One region of the Paenibacillus sp. FSL H8-0104 genome, then DNA from elsewhere that is predicted to be linked to it. Evidence: riboswitches for the same ligand, from Rfam matches in the RefSeq annotation. Region 1 holds a riboswitch; each other region holds the start of a gene.

Region 1 (7,881 bases):
ATATCTCGCCAGCAGCCAAAGGGCAGGGTGAAGGGACCGAAACAGGCCACTATGCCAATATTAAATTAACCGAAAAGTACAGCATAAATCTGACGAGTGTGAAAGAAAGCTTTGGACTCAATGCAGACGTGCATATTCGGGAATTTATTATTAGGGGAACGAATACACGGGCTGCGGTCATTTATACCGAAGGCCTGGTAGATCAAGACTTAGTTGATGATCACTTGATTACACCGTTGATGTTCGAAGGTGTTCCTCTACTTAAGCAGGAGGGTTTCCTTCATCCAGACAACGCACACTTACTGTCGGCATATCTGCAAGATCAATTACTTCCTGTCAGTCTGGTTGAGGAGACGAAGTCCCTCCAAGAACTCGCAGTTGGTGTGTTGTTTGGGAAAAATGCACTGCTGGTTGATGGTTTGCCAGGTGCTTTATTAATCGGAGCTCATAAGATCAAAACAAGAGGTATGAATGAACCCTTGTCAGAGGGACTGCTTCGTGGGCCTCGTATTGGTTTTACAGAGCAATTAAGCGATAATACAGGCATTTTACGTCGTTATGGAAGTGATCAGAGCCTGTTTATTAAGAAGTATGAAGTGGGTTCACGGATCAAAAAAGATTTGGCGATAGCCTATATTCAGGATATTGCCGATCCAAATCTCGTTGCAGAAGTATGCAAGCGAATCGAAGAGATGGATATGGATTCAATGCTCGAATCAGGTTATGTGGAACAACTCATCGAAGATAATACGCTGAGTCCTTTTCAGCAGGTACTGAATACGGAAAGACCTGACCGGGTGATGGGTGCCCTTCTGGAAGGCCGAGTGGCAATTTTGTTGGATGGAACGCCATTTGTATTAATTGTACCGGTGACCTTTAGCATGTTGCTTCAGTCTCCAGAGGACTATTATGAACGCTGGATTCCCGGAACATTTTTGCGAGTGCTTCGTTTTATGGCCGCGATGCTGGCATTGCTTGCTCCTGCGCTCTATATCTCGTTTATCTCGTTTCATCCGGGTCTTATTCCAACCAAGCTAGTATTGACGATTATTGAAACGCGTACTGGAGTGCCATTCCCCTCAATTATTGAGGTACTCATCATGGAGCTTTCGATTGAGATTCTGAGGGAGGCTGGGATACGCTTGCCCAAACCGATTGCGCCAGCGATGGGTATCGTAGGAGGTCTGATTATTGGACAAGCAGCGGTGCAAGCGGGAATAATAAGCCAATTTCTGGTCATTGTCGTTGCGGTAACAGCCATCTCTTCCTTTACGATTCCGGTCTATAGTGCGGGATTAACGCTAAGGATTCTACGATTTGCCGCTATGTTCAGCGCAGCCGTACTCGGATTGTTTGGCGTGGTTATGTTCTTTCTGCTTGTGTGTACACATCTGGCACGACTCTCAAGCTTTGGCGTACCTTATGTTGCACCAGCCGTTCCCTATCACATGAATGAATGGAAGGATTTTGTTATCCGTGCACCGCTAAATATGATGAGAATGCGTCCCAAAATGACTAATCCGATCGATGATGATCGGAAAAAATAAATGGAATTCCATCTACTGAAGGTCTGGAGGTGAACTAAAGTGAATGGCTCCCAAGGAAAGCTAACCACGACACAGGCTGTTGTAATTATTGTCAATTACATGCTTGGTGCCGGGATATTGACGTTACCTCGAACGACCAGCAAAGCTGTCGGAACACCCGATGTCTGGATTTCCATTATCCTATCTGGATTCATTATCATAGGTGTCGGAATAATTCTGGTTACCCTGTGTCGAAGATTTCCGGAGAAAACCGTCTTCCAGTTCACCCGTGAGATTACGGGCAGCTGGATTGCTTACATACTGGGATTGTCTATGATTATGTATTTCATAGTTATTGCCGCATTCGAAATCAGAGTTATGGCTGAAGTAACTGGGATGTATCTGCTCGAACGCACCCCCACCTGGGCGATTGTGATGGTCTTCATGTGGATCGGTGTATATATGATTTCAGGCGGGCTTGGCGTTATCGTACGCGTGTTTGAGATCATCCTTCCGATTACGATTATTATATTTGTGATTGAAATTTTGCTTAGTAATCAGCTATTCGAGATTGGCAATCTGAGACCCGTCCTCGGTGATGGGATTATGCCCGTTTTCCAAGGGTTGAAGCCTTCACTATTATCTTATACGGGCTATGAGGTGATGTTAATCATGACTGCCTATATGAAAAATCCGAAGAAGAGCAATAAAGCGATGACCTGGGGGATACTCATATCCACTATTATCTACTTGATCACGGTGGTGATGGTTATAGGCAGTTTATCGCTCGATGGCATCAAAACTCGAACCTGGCCAACGCTGGATTTGGTAAGAAGCTTCGAAATCCAGGGTCTGATATTCGAGCGTTTTGAATCCTTATTGCTGGTCATCTGGATTATGCAAATCTTTTCGACTACAGCAATTACACATTACTGCGCTTCGGTGGGTATTCGTGATTTGTTTCGTTCCAAAAAAATCAAAGGCATCATGTACGGCCTGCTGCCGTTCATTTATCTGACAGCAATGATACCCAAAACAGTGGATGATACCTTCGTACTAGGAGATATGCTAGGCAATGTGTCCGTATTTTTGTTTGGAATTTTACCTCTGGTACTACTGTTGTTAAGTCTGATTCGCAAAAAAGGAGGCAAGCATGCATGATTACATTCCGCATGTTGTTACGCTTAGCCACTGTATTATGCATTCTCTTAACGATATCCGGATGTTGGAGCAGTCGAGAGATAGAGGATCTAAGTGTCTACGTTGGTCTCGGGATCGATATCGGCAAAGAGACGGAATTTGAGGAGAACATCGCCAATCAGGGAGGAGGGTATTCCAAGCAGAACAATGTGACAGCCACGGTACAGATTGCTCCCGGTAATTCCAGCAGTCAGAAGAGCCAACAATCCGGTTCGCCTGCTTCTGGTAAAACGTCCTATTCCAATGAACAGCTTACCGGAGATTCCTTGCTACAAATCTTTCGTCAGTTTGCACTGAGACGAGATCATCCGCTCATCGGACATCATCTGAAGGTTATCGTTGTGTCCAAGGATATCGCCAAAAAGTATGGTCTGGACCAGCTGCTGGATTTTGTACTTCGGGATAACGATATTCGTCCTAACTGTCTGGTGTTGATTAGCCATCATCGCGCTGTTGATGTACTGACTTCAGATGATCCTTCCCGGATTCCAGCATTTTATCTTACAGGTATTACCGGTAATTCATACTTGTCCAATAAAATCCTGGACCCCGTTCTACTCTCCAAATTAGATGCACAAATGCAATCCGGTTCCAGCTTTTTGCTCCAGAATGTACTGAACTTCAATGGAGAGGACAAGTTCTCCGGTGCCAGTATCTTTGATGGGAAAACAACAAAATTCATCGGGGAACTCAGCCAAACGGATCTAGAAGGGCTATCTTGGCTCAGACCTAAAGAAAAAGGAGGTATCTTGAAGACATACAATAAAGAGGGGTTCACTGTTGTATATGAAATGAAGAAGAAAAAAACAACAATAATTCCAAAAGTGGTTGGCGATGATATTTCATTCCATGTGAAAACTGAATCCGAAGGCTGGTTGATGGAGGATTGGCGTGCTCCCGAGGAAGAGGAAAAAGGTGCGTATCTCAGTGAATTGGAAAAAGAATTTGCTGAACTTGCCAAACAACAGATTCGACAGTTGTTATACAAACTGCAGCATACCTATAAAGTAGATGTTGCGGATTTTCGGGATAGCTTACGTATCAAAGAACCTAAAACATGGAAAAAAGTCAAAGACGATTGGGATAAAATTTTTAGCACCGTGCCGATCACCTATGAGGTAAAGACCACCATCACGAATCCGGGGTCTTCCACCGAATAGCGAGGTGTGCCATATATTATTTAATTGTTGACACATTCATGATAGATCGCTATATTAGTAAAAAATCATTTTCTTATCCAGAGAGGTGGAGGGACTGGCCCTTAGAAACCTCAGCAACAGATCTGAAGGATACTGTGCTAATTCCAGCGGGTGAAAGCCTGATAGATAGGAGCGTTTGTTTTTATTTGTCAGTAACGGCGCACTCTTTAGGCAGAGTGGGTCTTTTTTGTTTTTTCTGGATGAAGAAGTAGGGGAGCAGCAGGTATGGAGAACAACAACGACAAAGGGCATTTTCAGCGGAAAATGCAGGCACGGCATGTGGTCATGCTCTCTCTCGGAGGAGTCATTGGAACGGGATTATTCCTCAGCTCAGGTTACACGATTCAGCAGGCGGGACCACTGGGAACCATTCTGTCCTATCTGATTGGAGCCATCGTTGTATATCTGGTGATGCTCTGTCTTGGTGAACTGTCTGTTCATATGCCAGAGACGGGAGCATTTCATAGTTATGCAGCCAAATATATCGGACCGGCAACAGGTTACACGGTGGCTTGGTTATACTGGTTAACCTGGACTGTTGCGCTTGGCTCCGAATTCACAGCCGCCGGATTGCTTATGCAGCGCTGGTTCCCATCGGTAAACGTATGGATATGGAGCGCGGTTTTTGCACTGATGATCTTTCTGTTTAACGCTCTAACGGTGAAATTTTTTGCGGAATCCGAGTTCTGGTTCTCATCTGTAAAAGTAGTGACTATCGTAATCTTCATTATTATCGGTGGCGCAGCCATGTTTGGGTTCATTCCCATGGCGGATTCTGAACCGGCTCCATTTCTATCGAATATTACCGCATCCGGGTGGTTCCCTCATGGGGCTACAGCGATATTGATGACCATGCTTGCTGTAAACTTTGCCTTCTCAGGCACCGAGTTAATCGGCATTGCCGCCGGTGAGACGGAGAACCCGGAAAAGACGATACCAAAGGCTATTCATACAACGCTGTGGCGTTTGGTTATTTTCTTCATCGGAACGATTATTATCTTGTCGGCCTTGCTGCCCATGTCGGATGCCAGTGTACTGGAAAGTCCGTTTGTAGCGGTAATGGAGCGGGTGGGTGTACCCTATGCAGCAGACATTATGAACTTTGTTATTCTGACGGCGATTCTCTCTGCTGCCAATTCAGGCCTGTATGCATCTTCACGTATGCTCTGGTCTCTGGCTGACAAAAGAACGATCTCTCCGTGGTTTGCCAAATTGACCAAAAGCGGAGTACCGCTGAATGCACTTCTGATTAGTATGGTGGGTGGTGCGCTGGCCTTGCTGTCCAGCATCATTGCGCCAGGTACCGTGTATATTACACTGGTTTCCATTTCAGGTCTGGCTGTCGTTGCAGTATGGATGAGTATCAGTGCCTCCCAATACATGTTCCGCAGACAATATATCCGGGAAGGACATGCGGTCAAAGATCTGGTCTACCGCACACCACTGTATCCGGTGGTACCAATTGTTTCATTTATATTATGCCTGGCTTCATGCATAGGTATTGCCTTTGACCCGACACAGCGAATTGCGCTGTATTGTGGGGTTCCGTTTATCGCAGTATGTTACGCTGCTTATTATCTGACAGAACGTGTGAATAAGAAAAGAGGACAAGTACATGACGCAAGAACAACAGACTAACCCCATAGAACAGATCCTTCGTGAACATCCGGTCATGATTCTGGATGGAGCGTTGGCTACGGAACTCGAACAGCATGGATGTGATCTCGATGATCCACTATGGTCTGCTCGTGTGTTGCTTGAGAATCCGGATGTTATTGTTCAGGTCCATGCAGATTATTTTCGAGCAGGAGCCGACTGTGCGATTACATCCAGTTATCAGGCGACGGTGGATGGTTTCCGTAAGAGAGGGATCGATGAACAGTCAGCACTGGAGCTGATCCGCAAGACGGTGGAACTGGCTGTACAGGCGAGAGATGACGTGTGGGCAGAAGTGCAGAGTAGTTTAGTAGGGAGAGAAAGCTCGACAGGTCAGCTTGTAGAAGCTCCTTCGGTACGTTCCGAGAACGTAGAGAATGAGGAGCATATAACAGATCGTACAGTAGATCGCGAAGGAGACAGTTTTCGTCCACGTCCAATTATTGCCGGGTCCGTTGGTCCGTACGGCGCCTATCTGGCGGATGGTTCAGAGTATGTGGGACATTACGGCGTGTCGGATGAGACGCTGGCCGCATTTCACCGTCCACGTATGGCGGCGCTGCTTGAAGCGGGTGCTGATATTCTGGCGTTTGAGACGATTCCTTCCCTGCAGGAAGCACAGGTGCTGGTTGATGTACTGAAGGAGTTTCCTCATGCGTATGCCTGGTTATCATTTTCTTTAAAAGACGGGACAAGCATCAGCGAGGGCACACCGCTTGAGGTATGTGCACAGACGTTTGGCTCCGAGCCGCAGGTTGCGGCGATTGGCCTGAACTGTGCTCCGATGGAAGTGGTGACGGAAGCAGTGGGTATTTTGAGCCGTACCAGCGATAAACCTGTTATTGTGTATCCGAACTCGGGAGAAGTATATGATGCAGCAACGAAGACGTGGAGCGGACAGGGTACTTGTGGCAGCATGAGTGATGCTTCGGAGCAGTGGGTTGCTGCGGGCGCGCAAATTATTGGCGGCTGTTGCCGCACTACGCCACATCAGATTGGTGCACTTGCGAAGAAATGGCGGAAATAGTTCATATCATGATAACAAGCCCTTCCACATCCTATAGAGGTATGGAAGGGCTTGTTTTATTGTGTTAGGCATTCTGATTACATTATTCGATAACCAGCATACGTGGCGATGCTTCCCGAATGATTCTCGAAGAGAACCACGATCCAAGGCTGGCTGCAATGATGCTTAGACAGGTGAACAGTACCATTCCACCCCAATGCAGGATCAGTGGAAGTTGTACGATACCATAACCGGAAAGGATCATTTCGAGTAGAAGAGGCAGCAGATATACGCCGACGAAAATACCCAGTATGGCTCCCACGGAGGACAGTATGAACATTCCCATGGTGAGCGACAACCGGATTTGGCGGGATGTCATTCCCAGCGATTTGTATATCCCGTACTTTCTGCTTTCTTTACGAATATTGATTCTACAGGTACTGAAAATAATGATGAACGTCACAATGATAAACAGCAATCCGATCAGGCTCATCGGATAGATCAGGATGTTAGCGGCTTCCGCGTAAACCGAATCAAGCAAAGTCTTCTGAGTGACTACCGAAGCAAAATCTTTAAATTGCTCATTTAATTCAGAGGCAACCTTACCCGCTTGTGCCATATCATTCACATTGATGAAGATAACATCAAATTCACTATAACCGGGGTTCACACTTCTCATGGCATCAATGGTGATTCTGCCTGAAACAGACATGTTGGCGATCGCCTGATAGATGCCTGTGATGAGGAATGTACGCTTTTCTCCTTCAATATAGATATCGATAAGATCACCGAGATCTTTATTTGATGTTTTGGCTATACTTACACCAATGGCAATTTCATTTGCATGTTGTGGGTTAACCCCTTTTAACGTTTCGAATCCAAGTTCCTGATAACTCCCGTCCAGTACACTCAAGTTGAGACTGATGGATTGGCCCTCTACTGATGCCAAAGACTCCGGGCTAATTACACCCGTTGTGTTCCCTTGCCAGCCTGCATTACTAATCCGTATATCCTCTTCTAACGTTTGTTTCAGTTCAGTCTTTGGAAAGGTACCTTTGTTCACGACTACTGCTGCGATATTGGCATTGTCATATCCCCATTTAGCTGCGGTCTGTTCAATTCCGGTTATACTGGTCAGCAGAACATAACCCAGAACAAGTACGGAGGAAGCCATGGTGGCTAGCAGGAGTGTTAGAACAGAGCTTTTGGTGTTTTTGAACACATGTCGGAATCCAAGTACGGCGGTGACAGGCAGTCGTGTAAATCCGATCCAGTGTGCCCATGGCGAATTCAT
Region 2 (7,881 bases), 4.0 Mb from region 1:
GTCCGTATCATGGTGACTGCCTCGAAGGCCTTGCAGCAGGACCGGCCATTAACAAACGTTGGGAGCAACCGGCTTATGAACTGCCTGCAGATCATAAAGCTTGGGAGATCGAAGCACATTATCTGGCACATGCACTGATGAATTATGTTCTCATTCTCTCTCCGCAGAAAATCGTCATGGGTGGCGGAGTAATGAAGCAGGAGCACCTGTTCCCGATGGTCCGTAGCAAACTGCAGGAGTTGCTGGCTGGATACGTTCAGCATCCGGCACTTCAATCCGACATTGACCAGTATGTTGTTTCACCAGGACTTGGTGACAATGCGGGTCTGTGTGGTTCACTGGCGCTTGCCAAGTTGGCATTGAATAAGTAGGTCATTAAGGGATTGACGAATTTTACCATTGTGGTATGATATGGGCAACAGCATAGTACGGTTAATGAGGAAGCACCTCTCTTGCATGGATTTTGCAGGAGGGGTGTTTTTTTGTGCTGCCTATAGGTAGCATCTTTAACTCGTATAAGCTGAATATTCAAAGGGAGGGAACGAAAATGGAAGTCATTTTCATGAACAGATTGTCCAGAATGTCAGATCAGAATGCAGAGTATGCACAGTTATGGATTGGGGAAGAGGAAGATAGTTGGCAGCTGGGATGGAGTCGCTACGAGGAAGGAGAGCGTGAGGACAGCATCTGGTATGAGGGGACTTCTTGGGAGGAGCTGCTTCATATTTACCGTCATCAGCTTGCCATACAGATGAGTGAGGGGTACCGACCGCAGTTGCAGGGGTTATTTCATGAGAATGATGATCTGAAGTCACGCAGTTATGGTGGACAGCGGCTCCATTGTTACAGTGAGTTATACGGCAATGAGCAATTATATACGGATCTGTGCACATGGCGCAGGAAGAGAGCTGTGTCTGACCGGAAGGCACCGTATTTTATTGCAACAAATCGTCTGCTGCGTTTGATCAGTGCCTTTGTTCCGCAATCGCTGGATGAACTGATGCAACTTCCGGGCGTAGGAGAGAGCAAAGCAACTGAGTATGGTACGGAATGGATGGAGATTACAACCGGACTGGAGCGTTCAACGACATTCCCGCTGGACTGGGTATACACGGCGCTGAAGGAAGAAGAGTATGAGAGTTGGTTATACAAGCAGAGAGAGCAGAAGTACAAGCAGGAACTTGATAAGTTCACCACACGTAAGCAGGTGCTTGAAGGCATGAAGGAAGGGTATACGTTAGAGGAGATTGTTAATCGATCCGGATTATCCCGACGCGAGTTGGTTGAGCTGTTAGAGGCACTGGATCACGAAGGTTATGACACCGATTGTCTTCTTGATGTGGAGCTGGCAGTGATGCCAGAGAACGAACAAGAGGCCGTATGGAGTGCGTATGAGGAGCTGGGAGATACGTTCCTGAAGCCAGTATTACATAAGGTGTATGGAGGAGAGAAACCCGATGGAGGAAGTCTGGAGCAGGTCTATGAAAGACTGCGCATGATTCGAATCCGCTTCCGTCGGCACGCAGAGACAGAGAAGAATGTTGGTTAATAATCAGAAATGAAAAAAGACGAGGCGTTTCTCCCGGAGGAGCGCTTCGTCTTTGTTATTTCATAAAAGTTCATACCCAGTCTTTCTTGCGGAAAATGAAGAACATGCTCAGGCCCAGTGTAACCATCAGACCAATCACAACAAAATAGCTGTATTTCCAGTTAAGCTCTGGCATATTCGTAAAGTTCATGCCGTATATACCGGTAATGACTGTCAGCGGCATGAAGACCGTGGTAATGGCGGTAAATACACGCATGATCTCATTCGCCCGGTTCGCAATACTGGATTGGTAGGCTTCTCGCAAGTTGCCCATCAGGTCGCGATAAGTCTCAAAGGTTTCAGATATTTTTACAGCATTCTCATAGATGTCACTGAAATACTTTTGCAGTTGATCATCGATGAGACGCAGATCTTTTTTATTCAAGGTGTTAATAACCTCTTTCTGAGGTCCAAGGACTTTTTTCAGCCACAGAATCTCACTGCGTAGCCCGATGATTTCATTCAGATGTGACTTTTTGGTGTGCATCAGAATGTCTTCCTCAAGCTTCTCGATCCGTGCTTCAATTCGGTCACCTACGGTGAAATAATTATCAACAATCAAGTCAACCAGCAAATACAGCAGACGATCCGGTGTACTGATTTCCTGTTCCCACAGGATGGGTTTCAGTGTACGCAATTCGCTGACCTTGTGCTTGGTAACACTAATAATGAAATGTCTGCCGAGAAACAGGTTGACCGCACGTAGAAATATCTCTTCATCATCAAAACGGATGCTATTAATCACAATAAAATAATGGTTCTCATAAATTTCAATCTTCGGACGTTGTTCTTCGTCACTAAGACAGTCTTCCACAGCCAGATCATGCATCAAGAACAGCGGCTGAAGTACCGCCAAATCGTCTACGTCTGCATCAATCCAGTAAAATCCTTCCGCTGGTGGAGTCAGCGCCTGCTGAATGTCGTCCACCGGAATAAATACACCGTTGTTAACCAACCGGATTTTCATCGTTAATCTACTCCTTCTGCACCCGCCAACTTGGCGGATATTATCATTATGGGCGCAAAAAGAACAAATCAGCCGGTCGGCAGCGGAGCCTGGAGATCAGGGCTGCGTTCACTATATAATCAAACGGAAGTCACGTCCCGCTGCCGGCATGCTGATGTCAATTCTCTATGCAGTTTGTCGGAATTCGGCTGCCAGTCAGGCCTCGGGTCGCCATCCATTTAATATGTCACCTCTCACATAAGGGTTTATAACACCTTGTTTAGTATACCGCTGGTACAAGGTGCTTTCAAGCGCAAAAATGTGTCTATTTCGCGCCCTGAGGCAGTGTATGACAACGGATGATGAACGGTTCCGATCTGGGAAGCAGACATCGAACTGCATCTTGACGTGAGGGCATTAATGTAATAAAGTAGACGGTGAACCATATTTAATTACAATCTAATACAGCGAAATCTTATCAAGAGTAGGTGGAGGGACTGGCCCGATGAAACCCGGCAACCGGCGGTATACCGCACGGTGCTAATTCTTGCAGTGACTAAGTGTCAAGTGGCACTGTTGTAACTGAGAGATGAGAGAGGCGCATATCTTTTTTACATATGACCTTTCTCGAAATCCGAGGAAGGTCTTTGTTATATGCCCCGACTTCTCAGCAGTGATTTTCGCTAAGGAACTTGAGGTTGTTTGTAACGTTGGATGAAAGAGCAATTCAATGTTTTTACAAGCTCAAGGCAGTCTATAACTGTATTGATGTGAAGACATCAAGCCAAGGGTGGCTGCATCTATCTATGCACAAGGAGGAGTTAGACTTACTATGCCAATCAAAATACCCGATACTCTACCAGCAAAAGAAGTACTTGAAGGAGAGAATATCTTCGTCATGGATGAAACTTCTGCATATCAGCAGGATATTCGTCCACTCCGTATCGCTATATTAAACCTGATGCCCACAAAGGAAACGACCGAAACACAATTGCTTCGTCTGGTGGGAAACACGCCTATTCAGGTGGATGTCGTTCTTGTACATCCCAAATCCCATACGTCGAAGAATACGTCTCAAGAGTATTTGGATCTGTTCTATAAAACCTTTGATGAGATTGAGCACCGTCGTTTCGATGGAATGATCATTACGGGTGCCCCGGTGGAACAGATGGATTTCGAAGACGTGAACTATTGGAATGAAATCCAGGAGATCTTCGAATGGACCAAAACCAATGTGACTTCAACCCTCCACATATGTTGGGCTTCTCAGGCAGGTTTATACCATCATTTTGACGTACCCAAGGTTGCACTTGATGAAAAGTGTTTTGGCGTTTTCCCACATACCATCAATAAACCACATGTTCCGTTGTTGCGTGGATTCGATGAAGTATTCAACGTTCCACATTCCCGTCATACGGAAGTGAGACGCGAAGATATTGAAAAGAATGAGAATTTAGAGATTTTGGCTGAATCCGAGGAAGCGGGGATCTTCCTGGTTGCTACCAAAGACGGCAAACAGATTTTTGCCACAGGACATGCCGAGTATGACCCGTTCTCATTAAAGTGGGAGTATGACCGGGATGCAGCCAAAGGGTTGGATATCGCATTGCCTAGGCATTATTATCCGAATGACGACCCTTCCCGTGTGCCACCAGCTACTTGGCGCGCTCATGCCAACTTATTATTCTCTAACTGGCTCAATTACTATGTGTATCAAGAAACACCTTACGATATTGGCCCGCAAATCTAATCGAGATTACAGGAGGATGCAGCAATGGAAGACAACAACAAGTTGAAAATCGAAAGCCGCTTAGCACAAATTGGGTCCATCAATGAACCGGTAACAGGCGCCATTAACTTTCCGATCTATCAATCCACTGCGTTTCGCCACCCTAAGCTTGGACAAAGCACGGGGTTTGATTATATTCGTACGACTAATCCAACCCGTAAAGTATTGGAAGAAGCCGCCGCAGCGCTGGAGTCCGGTGATGCAGGGTTTGCCTGTAGCTCGGGAATGGCTGCGCTGCAAACGATTTTTGCCATGTTTGGTCAAGGGGATCATCTGATTGTATCGCTGGATCTGTATGGTGGAACCTATCGTCTGCTGGAACGTATTCTGTCCCGTTTCGGCGTAACTGCTAGTTATGTGGACACGAATGACCTTGTAGCACTGGAGAAGGTTCGTCAGCCGAATACCAAAGCTGTATTTATTGAGACACCAACCAATCCACTGATGATGATCACCGATGTGGAAGCCGTTGCTTCCTGGGCGAAAAGTTACAACCTGTTGACCATTGTTGACAACACGTTGTTGACTCCATTTTTCCAACGTCCGATTGAACTGGGTGCCGATATCATCATTCATAGCGCTACCAAATATCTGGGCGGACATAATGATGTGCTCGCCGGACTAATTATTACCAAAGGTGAGGCGTTATCTGCTGAGATGGCGTTCCTGCATAATTCCATTGGAGCGGTATTATCTCCAAGTGACTCCTACCAGTTGATGAAAGGTATGAAAACGCTGGCTCTTCGCATGGAGCGTCATGAGCACAATGCACTTACTATTGCCAAATACTTGCTTGAGCACCCAGCGGTGGTTGAAGTGTATCATCCAGGTCTATCCGATCATCCGGGGTATGAGATACAGAACAAACAATCTACCGGTAACACAGGTATCTTCTCTTTCAAAGTGAAGGATGCACGTTATGTTGAACCGTTGCTGCGTCATATCAAACTCATTGCTTTTGCCGAAAGTCTCGGCGGAGTCGAATCACTTATGACTTATCCCGCAGTACAGACTCATGCGGATATTCCGCTTGAAATTCGTGAAGCCGTAGGTGTGGATGACCGTCTGCTCCGGTTCTCTGTAGGCATTGAACATGCGGACGATCTGATTGCAGATCTCGGCAATGCTCTGACAGCTGCACAACAGGAAGTGGAAGGAGGCGTGCACTCATGAGTGAGTCCAACAACAAGCCCAATTCCGAGTTGAAATTTGATACCAAATTGCTCCATTTTGGCGATGAGATTGACAAAACGACTGGAGCCTCCAGTGTACCGATCTACCAAGCATCAACATTCCATCATTTTGATATCTTCAATCCGCCTCAACATGATTACAGTCGTTCGGGTAATCCGACACGTCAGGCTTTGGAAGATTACATCACATTGCTGGAGGGCGGCGCACGAGGCTTTGCCTATTCTTCGGGGATGGCTGCGATCTCAAGCGTGTTCATGATGTTCTCCGCAGGGGACCACATGATTGTAACGGAAGACGTATATGGAGGTACGTATCGTTTGCTTACTTCCATATTAAGCCGTATGCAGATCGAGACAACCTTTGTAGACATGACCAATATAGATGAAGTGAAAGCGGCACTCAAGCCAAACACCAAGGCAGTTTATATGGAAACACCGTCCAACCCTACACTGCGAATTACGGATATCGCTGCCGTAACTGACTGGTCGAAGGAACATGACCTGATCACGATTCTGGATAACACCTTTATGACACCTTACTATCAGCGTCCAATTGAGCTTGGTGTGGACATCGTCGTACATAGTGCTACGAAGTTTCTCGGAGGTCACAGTGATGTACTTGCAGGGTTAGCTGTTGCTCGCACGGAATCACTTGGCGTACAACTGAAACAGCTGCAAAATGGACTTGGAACTGTACTCGGGGCACAAGAATCCTGGCTTTTGATGCGCGGGATGAAAACCTTGGGGGCTCGCATGGCTCATAGTGAACGGAGCACAGCCAAACTGGCGGCATGGCTTAATGAGCGCAGTGATATTACCGCTGTCTTTTATCCTGGACTGGAGGATCATCCGGGCCGTGAGGCACATGAGCGCCAGTCCACAGGATATGGAGCTGTCGTTTCTTTTGACGTCGGTTCAGGTGATCGTGCAAAAGCAGTTCTTAACCGGGTGAAGCTACCTATTGTTGCTGTAAGCTTGGGAGCTGTGGAGAGTATTCTGTCCTACCCAGCGATGATGTCTCATGCGGCAATGCCGGCTGAGGTTCGCCGTGACCGTGGCATTACAGATGGATTGCTGCGCTTCTCCGTAGGTCTGGAAGATATCGAAGATCTGATTGTAGATTTGGAGCAAGCACTTCAGGAATCCTAACAAAAAAGGATGCCCGAATACGCCGATGTGTATCACTTAAGTTCGAACTAATTCTTTTCCATATGTAAAAATTTTTACTTATTTTTAAAGCACCTGTACATAAGGTGCTTTTTTTCACATGTAACCTGTGTTACGATATGTGGAGTACAGAAATACGATGTTGCCACCAGAACTTGCTTCTCTTGAACAAGTTGGGACGGATCGTTATATAATTTCTCTTCATGAGGGAGGCTTTTTTACGATGAGTACGGTAGACCGTATCTTAGATAAAGCCCTTCGGGGCGAACGTTTGGACTTGGAAGACACGATTGAGCTATTTGAATCGAATGAAGTGGACAAAATCGGGGCAGCTGCTAATGTCATTATGAAACGCATGCACCCTGAACCATACAGAACATTTGTAATTGGGCGTAACGTCAACTACACAAACGTGTGTGATGTGTACTGCCGTTTTTGTGCTTTCTACCGCAGACCTGGTTCGGATGAAGGTTATGTGCTTCCGGACGAAGTTATTTTCCAGAAGATTCAGGAAACGGAAGATGTGAATGGTACCGAGATTTTGATGCAAGGTGGAACGAATCCAAACTTGCCTTTCAGCTATTATACAGACCTGTTGAAAGCCATCAAAGAGCGTTTCCCAAACATCACGATGCACTCTTTCTCCCCAGCGGAGATTATGAAAATGGTTGAAGTATCCGATGGCCTTACATTGGAAGAAGTTGTTCGTGCCATTCACGAAGCTGGACTGGATTCCTTGCCTGGCGGTGGCGCTGAAATTCTGGATGACCGCACACGTCGGAAAATTAGCCGCTTGAAAGGTTCATGGCGCGATTGGATGGACGTTATGCAAACTGCACACCGCATCGGTATGAACACCACGGCAACGATGGTTATCGGACTTGGTGAATCGATGGAAGAGCGTGCATTACACTTGCTCCGTGTACGTGAAGCTCAGGACGAATGTATTGCGAACAAGTATGACTCCGAAGGTTTCCTGGCGTTTATTCCTTGGACTTTCCAGCCGGATAATACAAACCTCAAGCTGGAGCGTCAGACTCCAGAAGAGTACTTGAAGACTGTAGCCATCAGCCGCCTGGTACTTGATAATATCAAGAACATTCAATCCTCTTGGGTAACGATGGGTCCTGAGATCGGTAAGAAGTCGCTTGAATTTGGCTGTAATGACTTCGGTAGCACGATGATTGAAGAGAACGTT
Region 3 (7,881 bases), 290 kb from region 1:
GTCATGTTTCTGGCCACTTTTGGTGGAGGCATCGTAACCAAAACGGAATCAGGCCTTGGCTGTGGAACAGAATGGCCTTTATGTAACGGAAAACTCGTTCCCGCACATACTGTGGCTTCACTCATTGAATATTCCCATCGCGCTGTAAGTGCACTGGCTGGACTGTTGTCCATTGCCTCGTTTGTTGCTTTTCTGCGGTTTGGCAAGTCACGCCGTGACCTGCAATTGTTTTCTTTCTTAACTCTGGTATTTGTTATCGTCCAGGGAATCATGGGGGCTTTTGCCGTTGTCTTCTCCCAATCTTCAGCAGTCATGGCACTGCATTTTGGTTTTGCACTGATTGCTTTTGCGAGTTCTCTAATGATGGCGCTGGGCATAAGGCAGGAGGCCAAAGATGGCGGATTGGAGCGCCTGAATAAATACCCTCGGGTTAGCAAAAAATTCAGGAATCTGGTCTGGTTCTCCACCATTTACACATATCTCGTGGTATACACAGGTGCATTTGTGAGTCACACGGATTCTGCCGGCGGATGTTCTGGATTTCCGCTTTGTAACGGTCAGATTATTCCTGAGCTTTCGGGTGGGGTAGCGGTTGCTTTTGCTCACCGTGCAGCAGCTGCGTCGCTCGTGATTGTTATCGCAATCCTGGGTCATTTCGCTTACCGTAATCATCCGGACAACAAGGAAATGCGTACTCTGGGTGTGGTATCCGTTGTTCTTATTCTGATGCAAGTAGTCATTGGTATTTTCATGATGGTGACAATGAACCGTCCGGAAGTATACATGTTCGTAGCTCTTGCTCATATGCTGGATATCGCCATATTGTTCGGAGTCTTAACGTATATGAGTTTCCTGGTGTACAAGCTACATCGCCCGGCTAATCGTTTTTAAATATGAAAGTCCACCATCCAGTGATGTACATCATTGGACAGGTGGACTTTGTTTGATGTCAGAGGGATCAGGGCAACCTATGGCAAGCAGCAATTACACGGAATGAATGATGTTTCGTTTACGGTGATGAATTCTTGTTGATTTGGAAAAGAGGAGGTTAGATATGCTGCGAACGTTGTTGGGGGAAAAGCCACGTATAAACGAAGGTAAATTGAAGGCAGCGATGGACGCAATGGCGCATACGCTTGAGCTATTTCAACGACAAATGCATGTGGACCATGATCCCACGCATGACTATCGGAAACTGTATGTGTGGACTCAGGGACTCATCTCCTCACTGGATGAACTGGAGCAAAGCTGTTTCGCTGCTGCTCATTTTCGTAAAAAGGTCGTTGCAGGATCAACGGATGATATGACGCCGACTGAAAAAGCCGAGTATGCACGGTATGTGTATTTCTACAAAGATGGCTTTATCCGCTGCTTTGCCATTCTGGATAAAGTCGGCACGGTATTAAATGAAATATTCCAGTTGAATACTTCAAATACCAAAGCGCATTTTTCTTATTTCACAATGTTAAGGCAGTTCGACTATGCGAGGGAACATCATGATCTTGCGTTGCAATTAATACAGATCAAGGACTCTTATCGTGAGCCGATGAGCAAGCTGCGCAAACGACGTAATATGGAAATTCACTACATGAACTCAGAAATGCACGATGACCTGTGGCAGTTACACCAGACCTTGCAAGGTAAAGTGAAATTGGAGGATCTGAATCAGCATGTGCAGGAAATGCGTCAGGGTGTCGATATGGTCTGTGAAACGTTAACAGCCTCTTATAGTTATATCAATAAAATATGGAAAAGAAATAATTCCCTTTGACAAATCGGAATACTTGGAATATACTGAGTTTCAATCGAATGTTACACGGATATAACTGATTTTTTGGAAGTTACGTTCACATTATAAAGCATAAACTACATGAACTTATAAAATCCTACAACAACATATTTCTTATCGAGAGCGGCGGAGGGACAGGCCCGATGAAGCCCGGCAACCGATTTGTAATGACATGATACATGTATCGTTCGTTATAGATGTTAGGTGCTAATTCCTACAAAATGGTGCAAGACACGATTTTGGCAGATGAGAAGGTATATTCTTTCACGTGAAGAGCCCTCTTTGTATCTGCAAAGGGCTCTTTTTTTGTACTTTAAGGGGAGTTTTCCTTTAGATCGGGTAAAGATACAAGTAGGTGGTTGGAAAGGGGCAAGTGCGATTGATTGAATTAAAAGGTTTAACGAAAACGTACGGCAAAGGAACAAAATCTACAACAGCGTTATCCGAGTTGAATTTGAGCATCCAAAAGGGCGAAATCTACGGAGTGATTGGCCATTCCGGAGCGGGCAAAAGCACATTGATTCGCTGTATTAATTTGCTGGAACGGCCTACGGAGGGTGAGGTATGGCTTGACGGAATTAACCTGACTGAACTGAGCAAAACCGAATTGCAGCAACAGAGACGCAAGATCGGAATGATTTTTCAACACTTTAATCTGTTATCTTCGGCAACGGTATATGACAATGTAGCTTTTCCACTAAAGCTTGTGAATACACCCAAGGAAGCCATTGATCGCAAAGTGAAGGAAATGCTTGCACTGGTTGGTCTGGAGCACCACAGCAGCAAATATCCGGCTCAATTATCGGGTGGCCAGAAACAACGTGTAGGGATTGCGAGAGCACTTGCAAGTGATCCAAATGTACTTCTCTGTGATGAGGCTACTTCGGCACTTGATCCGCAGACGACAAATTCAATCCTGAAGTTATTACTCGACATTAATGAAAAGTACAACCTAACGATTGTGCTGATCACACATGAGATGCATGTCATTCAGAACATCTGTGACAAGGTGGCTGTCATTCATCAAGGTGGCATTGTGGAACAAGGACCTGTAACAGACGTGTTCCTGAAGCCACAGCATGCGATCACGCGGGACTTCATGATGCGTGACCATGAAGCTGGACTTGCTCTGGAAGAGACCGCTCTGGCAAATGCAGGCGTTGAATTGCAGGCAGGTGCTGCTTCCAAACTTGTGAAGATATCCTTTCTGGGTAACAAAACGTATGAAGCGATTTTGTCTAGAACGGTACGTAAGACAGGCGTGGATTTTGCCATCCTGCAAGGTACAATCTCTACGATCAAACAGGTTCCTTATGGGCAGCTGACCGTTCGGTTCGAGGGTGATTCAAATGCGATTGATCGGACGATATCAGAATTAACCGCTGAGGGACTTGATGTGGAGGTGCTTCGTTAGATGGATTTTTCAACAGTTCGCTGGGAAGAGGTTGGTAAAGCCTCCATTGAGACACTGCAAATTTTGGGTGTATCAGGCTTGTTTACCGTTATCTTAGGTTTACCGCTCGGAGTACTGCTGTTCATGACAGCCCGATCTGCTTCGATTAAGTCACGGGCAGTGTACACTATACTATCCCTGATTGTGAATATTTTGCGCTCAGTCCCATTTATCATATTGATTGTTGCTCTTATTCCATTCACTCGTATACTCGTCGGTACAGCTACGGGGGTGCTCGGCGTTATACCTCCTTTGGTGATTTCAGCAGCTCCTTATTTTGCTCGTTTGGTGGAGACGACGTTGCGAGAAGTTGATCGGGGTGTCATTGAAGCGGCACAGTCGATGGGTGCATCGACCGGACAGATTGTAAGACGGGTGTTACTGCCTGAGGCACTGCCTGGACTGCTTGCTGGTATAACGATCACCATCGTTACGCTTGTCTCCTATACGGCGATGGCGGGCATGGTTGGTGGTGGAGGTCTGGGAACACTGGCAATCAACTATGGATACTTCCGTTATCAAAATGAGATCATGATTATATCCGTAGTGTCGATGATCATTCTAGTGCAAATTCTCCAGATGGCTGGAGATCGCTTGGTTACATTTTTCACCAGGAAATAACACATAGATAACATGATGGTTATGCAATAATGCGGATGCCACATGACAAAATGATTAGAGAAGGGGTTTTACACATGAAAAAATGGTCTTTTGCTCTACTTAGTCTTATGTTGATTGCGGTTCTCGCAGCTTGCGGAAACAACAAGGACGCCGATAGCGGCGCAGACAATTCAGCAGGTGCACCTCGTACAGTTGAATTGAAAGTTGGAGCTTCACCTACACCACATGCAGAGATTCTGGAAAGCATCAAGCCTGAACTGGAAGCACAAGGTATTCGTTTGCAAGTCGTTACGTTCAATGACTATGTACAACCCAATCAGCAACTTGCTGACAAAAAATTGGATGCAAACTTCTTCCAGCACCAACCTTATCTGGACACAGAGAATAAAGAACGTGGATTCAACCTCGTTTCTGTAACACCTGTTCATGTTGAACCTTTTGGCGGATACTCCAAAAAGATTAAGTCTTTGGATGAATTGGCAGACGGCGCAAAAGTAGCAATTCCAAATGACCCATCCAATGGTGGACGTGCACTGTTGTTACTTGCGAAGGAAGGCATTATCACGCTGAAAGACAACACAAATATCTCATCTACGATTCAAGACATCACAGCCAATCCGAAGAACCTGGATATCATTGAGCTGGATGCAGCCATGATGCCTCGTCAATTGGATGAAGCGGATCTGGTATTCATCAACGCTAACTATGCGCTCGAAGCGAACCTGAATCCGGCGAATGATGCTTTGCTGATCGAAGATCTGCAAGGTAACCCATACGCGAACATCCTCGTTTCCCGTGAGGACAACAAGGATGCAGATGCAATCCAAAAACTGGCTGCTGCTTTGCACTCCGAAGAAGTGAAAACATTCATCAAAGAACGTTATAAAGGTGCAGTTGAACCTGCAACTGAATAATTCACGATATGTATGATATGATGTGAAGCTATTAAGAACAAGCCGTATATCTCTTCTAAAGAGATATACGGCTTATTTTATGTTTCCTAATCTGTGCTGACGTGGGGATCAACATAAGTCAAAGTTTTTCCGGTTTATCAGCGTTGGATGGATGCCCAGATTGGCGGTAGTAGGATAATTCATTCTGATCAGCATACTGCTGTTCATCGGCTTCTTGCAGGTACGTCCTCTCGGAGGGAGAGAGTTTCTCTTCTTCTCCGTGTGAGCTTTTGATTTTGTATCTGATCCAACCGATCAGCCCAAGGAGGACAACCAAGATCAAGGCCCATCCTTTTTTGAGCAAAAGAAGAGCACTGAATTTCTGGGAAGCTGTGTATCCGATCCCGCCCATCAGAAGACTGTTGAGCCCTATGGTGGATGTTTTGTCAGTCGAAGCATTGTACTCCTCGTAGGTATATCCTGCATTGATGCTAAGTTGATTAAGGACAGTTTCCTCGAATTCCTGGCGGCTTTGTTGAAAGTTGGCCGTATCTGTAACCAGAATGGCTGTGATGTACCCTTCGCGTGTCAGGAGTTTTACATTGTAATTGACCATGGCTTGCTGATCAGCATTCTTGAAACCAAGGGAGTAAACCAACTGATGTTTGGTACTGTCATATGCCGGTTCGATTTCCCACCCCGTTATGTACGTTCTATATTCAGGATCAAGTTCTCTGTTATCTTCTTCTGTGCCTCGGATATAACTGCTTAACAGCTCTTCGGCATTCAAATTTTGATCGTCATCATGGATATGACCTGTCTTCACGTACTCGAACACTACATACCACGAGCCGAATTCGCTATTGCTGGTTAGGCTTCCGATTTCATTCCCGTTAGGCTTTCCATCACTGTTAAGTATCGAGCGTTGGGTATTGGGCTTATCCAGATAGGAATGGCTTTCAGGGACTTCCAGCGTGGCCTTACCATCCAGAGAGACAGATGCTGGTCCAATAATCCAATCGTACTCATCAGGTGCTTGCTCATTCTCACTTGCCGCCGCTGATACCTGTAAGGCACTAAAGACTGTGAATAAACTCAACATTAAAAGTGTAAGAAATGCTATCCATCTTTTGTTCTTCATATTCATGTAGAGGTCCTTTCGGGTTATATCATCGACAGTACCATAGGTGTTTGTTTTCAATCAAGATATATTTGGAATTAAAGGTGGATAATCCCTTGTGGATAAGCGAGTTGTAGGAGGACGATAAATCTTTTATACTGGATAGTGACTGCTCTTTGAAGAGGGGGATGAACGTGAAGGGAAAGATTGCCCTCATAACGGGAAGTGCCAAAGGTCTTGGTAAAATGACGGCCCTCAGTCTGGCAGATCAAGGGTGTCATATTGCCCTCAACTATGTACACAGCAGAACAGAAGCTGAGGCTTTAAAGGCTCAGATTATAGCCAAGGGTGTGCGGTGCATTGCCATCCAGGCTGATATATCCAAGGTGGAAGATATCTCTTCATTGGTTGAGCAGGTGGAAGGTAAGCTGGGCAGCATTGATATTTTGGTGAATAACGCAGGTCCATTTGTCCGTGAACGACGATTATTTGCGGATTATTCTGAAGCTGAGGTCCAGATGCTTGTGCAGGGAAATCTGTTGGGACCGATGTTACTGGATCAGCGTGTATTGCCAGAGATGAGACGCAAGCAATGGGGACGCATTATCCATTTTGGCTTCAGTCATGCTGGAGAAGCGAGATCTTGGCCTCATCGTGCAGTATATGCTGCTGCCAAGGTAGGTCTGGTTTCGTTCACAAAGACACTCGCGGTTGAAGAAGCGCCGTATGGAATTACGGTTAACATGGTATGTCCAGGTGACATTCGTGGTGCGAACAAAGAGAAAACGATTGATGAGATGGCAGGCATCACCGACGAGGAAACGCCAAGAGGGCGCCCAGGCAGCGGTGAAGATATTGCACGAGTGATTACGTATCTGTGCCTTGATCATTCCGATTTTATAACAGGTAACATTATGGATGTATCTGGAGGACTTGATCCGATTCGTCCGACCATACAGCGCGAGGATACTTAAAAGGTGAATTGAAGGATTGTACGTGGAATCTGGTAAAAGGGACAGATGAAATGGACTCTCTGCATATGCACACAAAAAAAGAGCCCTCCGCTTCATGCGAAGCGAAAGGCTCTTGAGGTTTATTTCGTGAAGGATTGATTAGAATACTTGTACGACTTCTTGTACACCCTCAACTTCTTCGAGAAGGGCACGTTCAATCCCGGCTTTTAAGGTAATGGTGGAGCTTGGGCAACTGCCGCAGGCACCGACCAGTTTCAGCTTAATAATGCCGTCTTCCACGTCGACCAGTTCCACGTCACCGCCATCGCGTTGCAGAAACGGACGAAGTTTGTCAAGCACATCAATTACTTCATCATACATGGTGCTTTGTGCGTTTTCGCTCATTTTTTTCAACTCCTTTCCCCTATATTATATTACAATTGGCCACAAATTAAAATGGTCAAACAAAGAAGGTGAACCTACATGAGACCGATTATTGAATTTTGTGCCAATAATATGCATTTTGGCACAGATGAAGTCATGGATCAACTGGATGAAAATCCAGACTATGACGTGATTGAATACGGCTGCCTCACTAACTGCGGCCAATGTTCTATGACTCCTTATGCCCTGGTGGATGGCGAAGTGGTTACCACCGAGAAGGTGGAAGATTTATATAACGCCATATTGGCCAAAATTGCTGAAGCCGATGCTTGGAGCGAGCTGGATCTCGATTAACCGAGATGACGCTTGGACATCCAGAGCACACCACTTTTCAAAATACGAGGTACACGTCCCATCATGGACGTTTTGCCCATCAGCCCAAACCCAGACTTCTTGCCGAGTGCACCCAGTGTGCCACGAAGCTTGAGTGGATGTGGATTGGGCTTTTCGCCTTTCCAGAGGGCATGCTGAATATGGGCGATCTGCTCACCCTGTACTTCCGCAGCTTGACCGCTAGGTGCATAAGGTACACTGGCACAGTCACCAACGACATACACATCGGTATATTCCGGGATTTGGTAGTATTCATTCAAGACGACACGTCCTTG

The links. Region 1 has a riboswitch for S-adenosylmethionine ahead of mmuP (S-methylmethionine permease). Riboswitches for the same ligand answer to the same signal wherever they lie in the genome.
Region 2: another riboswitch for S-adenosylmethionine. It lies ahead of metA (homoserine O-acetyltransferase MetA); the one in region 1 lies ahead of mmuP (S-methylmethionine permease).
Region 3: another riboswitch for S-adenosylmethionine. It lies ahead of NST38_RS25165 (methionine ABC transporter ATP-binding protein); the one in region 1 lies ahead of mmuP (S-methylmethionine permease).

The regions. Positions count from the first base shown of each region.
Region 1 covers NZ_JBBOTC010000001.1:5,994,289-6,002,169, reverse strand. The annotation lists gene NST38_RS26545 (spore germination protein) at 1-1,547, shown strand, start outside; gene NST38_RS26540 (spore germination protein) at 1,587-2,687, shown strand; gene NST38_RS26535 (Ger(x)C family spore germination protein) at 2,684-3,886, shown strand; SAM riboswitch class I at 3,957-4,058, shown strand; gene mmuP (S-methylmethionine permease) at 4,151-5,563, shown strand; gene mmuM (homocysteine S-methyltransferase) at 5,541-6,608, shown strand; gene NST38_RS26520 (ABC transporter permease) at 6,691-7,881, opposite strand, start outside.
Region 2 covers NZ_JBBOTC010000001.1:2,006,410-2,014,290, forward strand. The annotation lists gene NST38_RS09165 (ROK family protein) at 1-371, shown strand, start outside; gene NST38_RS09170 (HRDC domain-containing protein) at 548-1,549, shown strand; gene corA (magnesium/cobalt transporter CorA) at 1,620-2,555, opposite strand; SAM riboswitch class I at 3,007-3,130, shown strand; gene metA (homoserine O-acetyltransferase MetA) at 3,367-4,284, shown strand; gene NST38_RS09185 (PLP-dependent transferase) at 4,309-5,496, shown strand; gene NST38_RS09190 (trans-sulfuration enzyme family protein) at 5,493-6,665, shown strand; gene mqnC (cyclic dehypoxanthinyl futalosine synthase) at 6,907-7,881, shown strand, end outside.
Region 3 covers NZ_JBBOTC010000001.1:5,709,157-5,717,037, reverse strand. The annotation lists gene NST38_RS25175 (COX15/CtaA family protein) at 4-891, shown strand; gene NST38_RS25170 (Cthe_2314 family HEPN domain-containing protein) at 1,055-1,771, shown strand; SAM riboswitch class I at 1,901-2,042, shown strand; gene NST38_RS25165 (methionine ABC transporter ATP-binding protein) at 2,169-3,203, shown strand; gene NST38_RS25160 (methionine ABC transporter permease) at 3,204-3,863, shown strand; gene NST38_RS25155 (MetQ/NlpA family ABC transporter substrate-binding protein) at 3,938-4,777, shown strand; gene NST38_RS25150 (DUF2167 domain-containing protein) at 4,896-5,858, opposite strand; gene NST38_RS25145 (SDR family oxidoreductase) at 6,071-6,850, shown strand; gene NST38_RS25140 (NifU family protein) at 6,989-7,234, opposite strand; gene NST38_RS25135 (YuzB family protein) at 7,313-7,567, shown strand; gene NST38_RS25130 (NAD(P)/FAD-dependent oxidoreductase) at 7,564-7,881, opposite strand, start outside.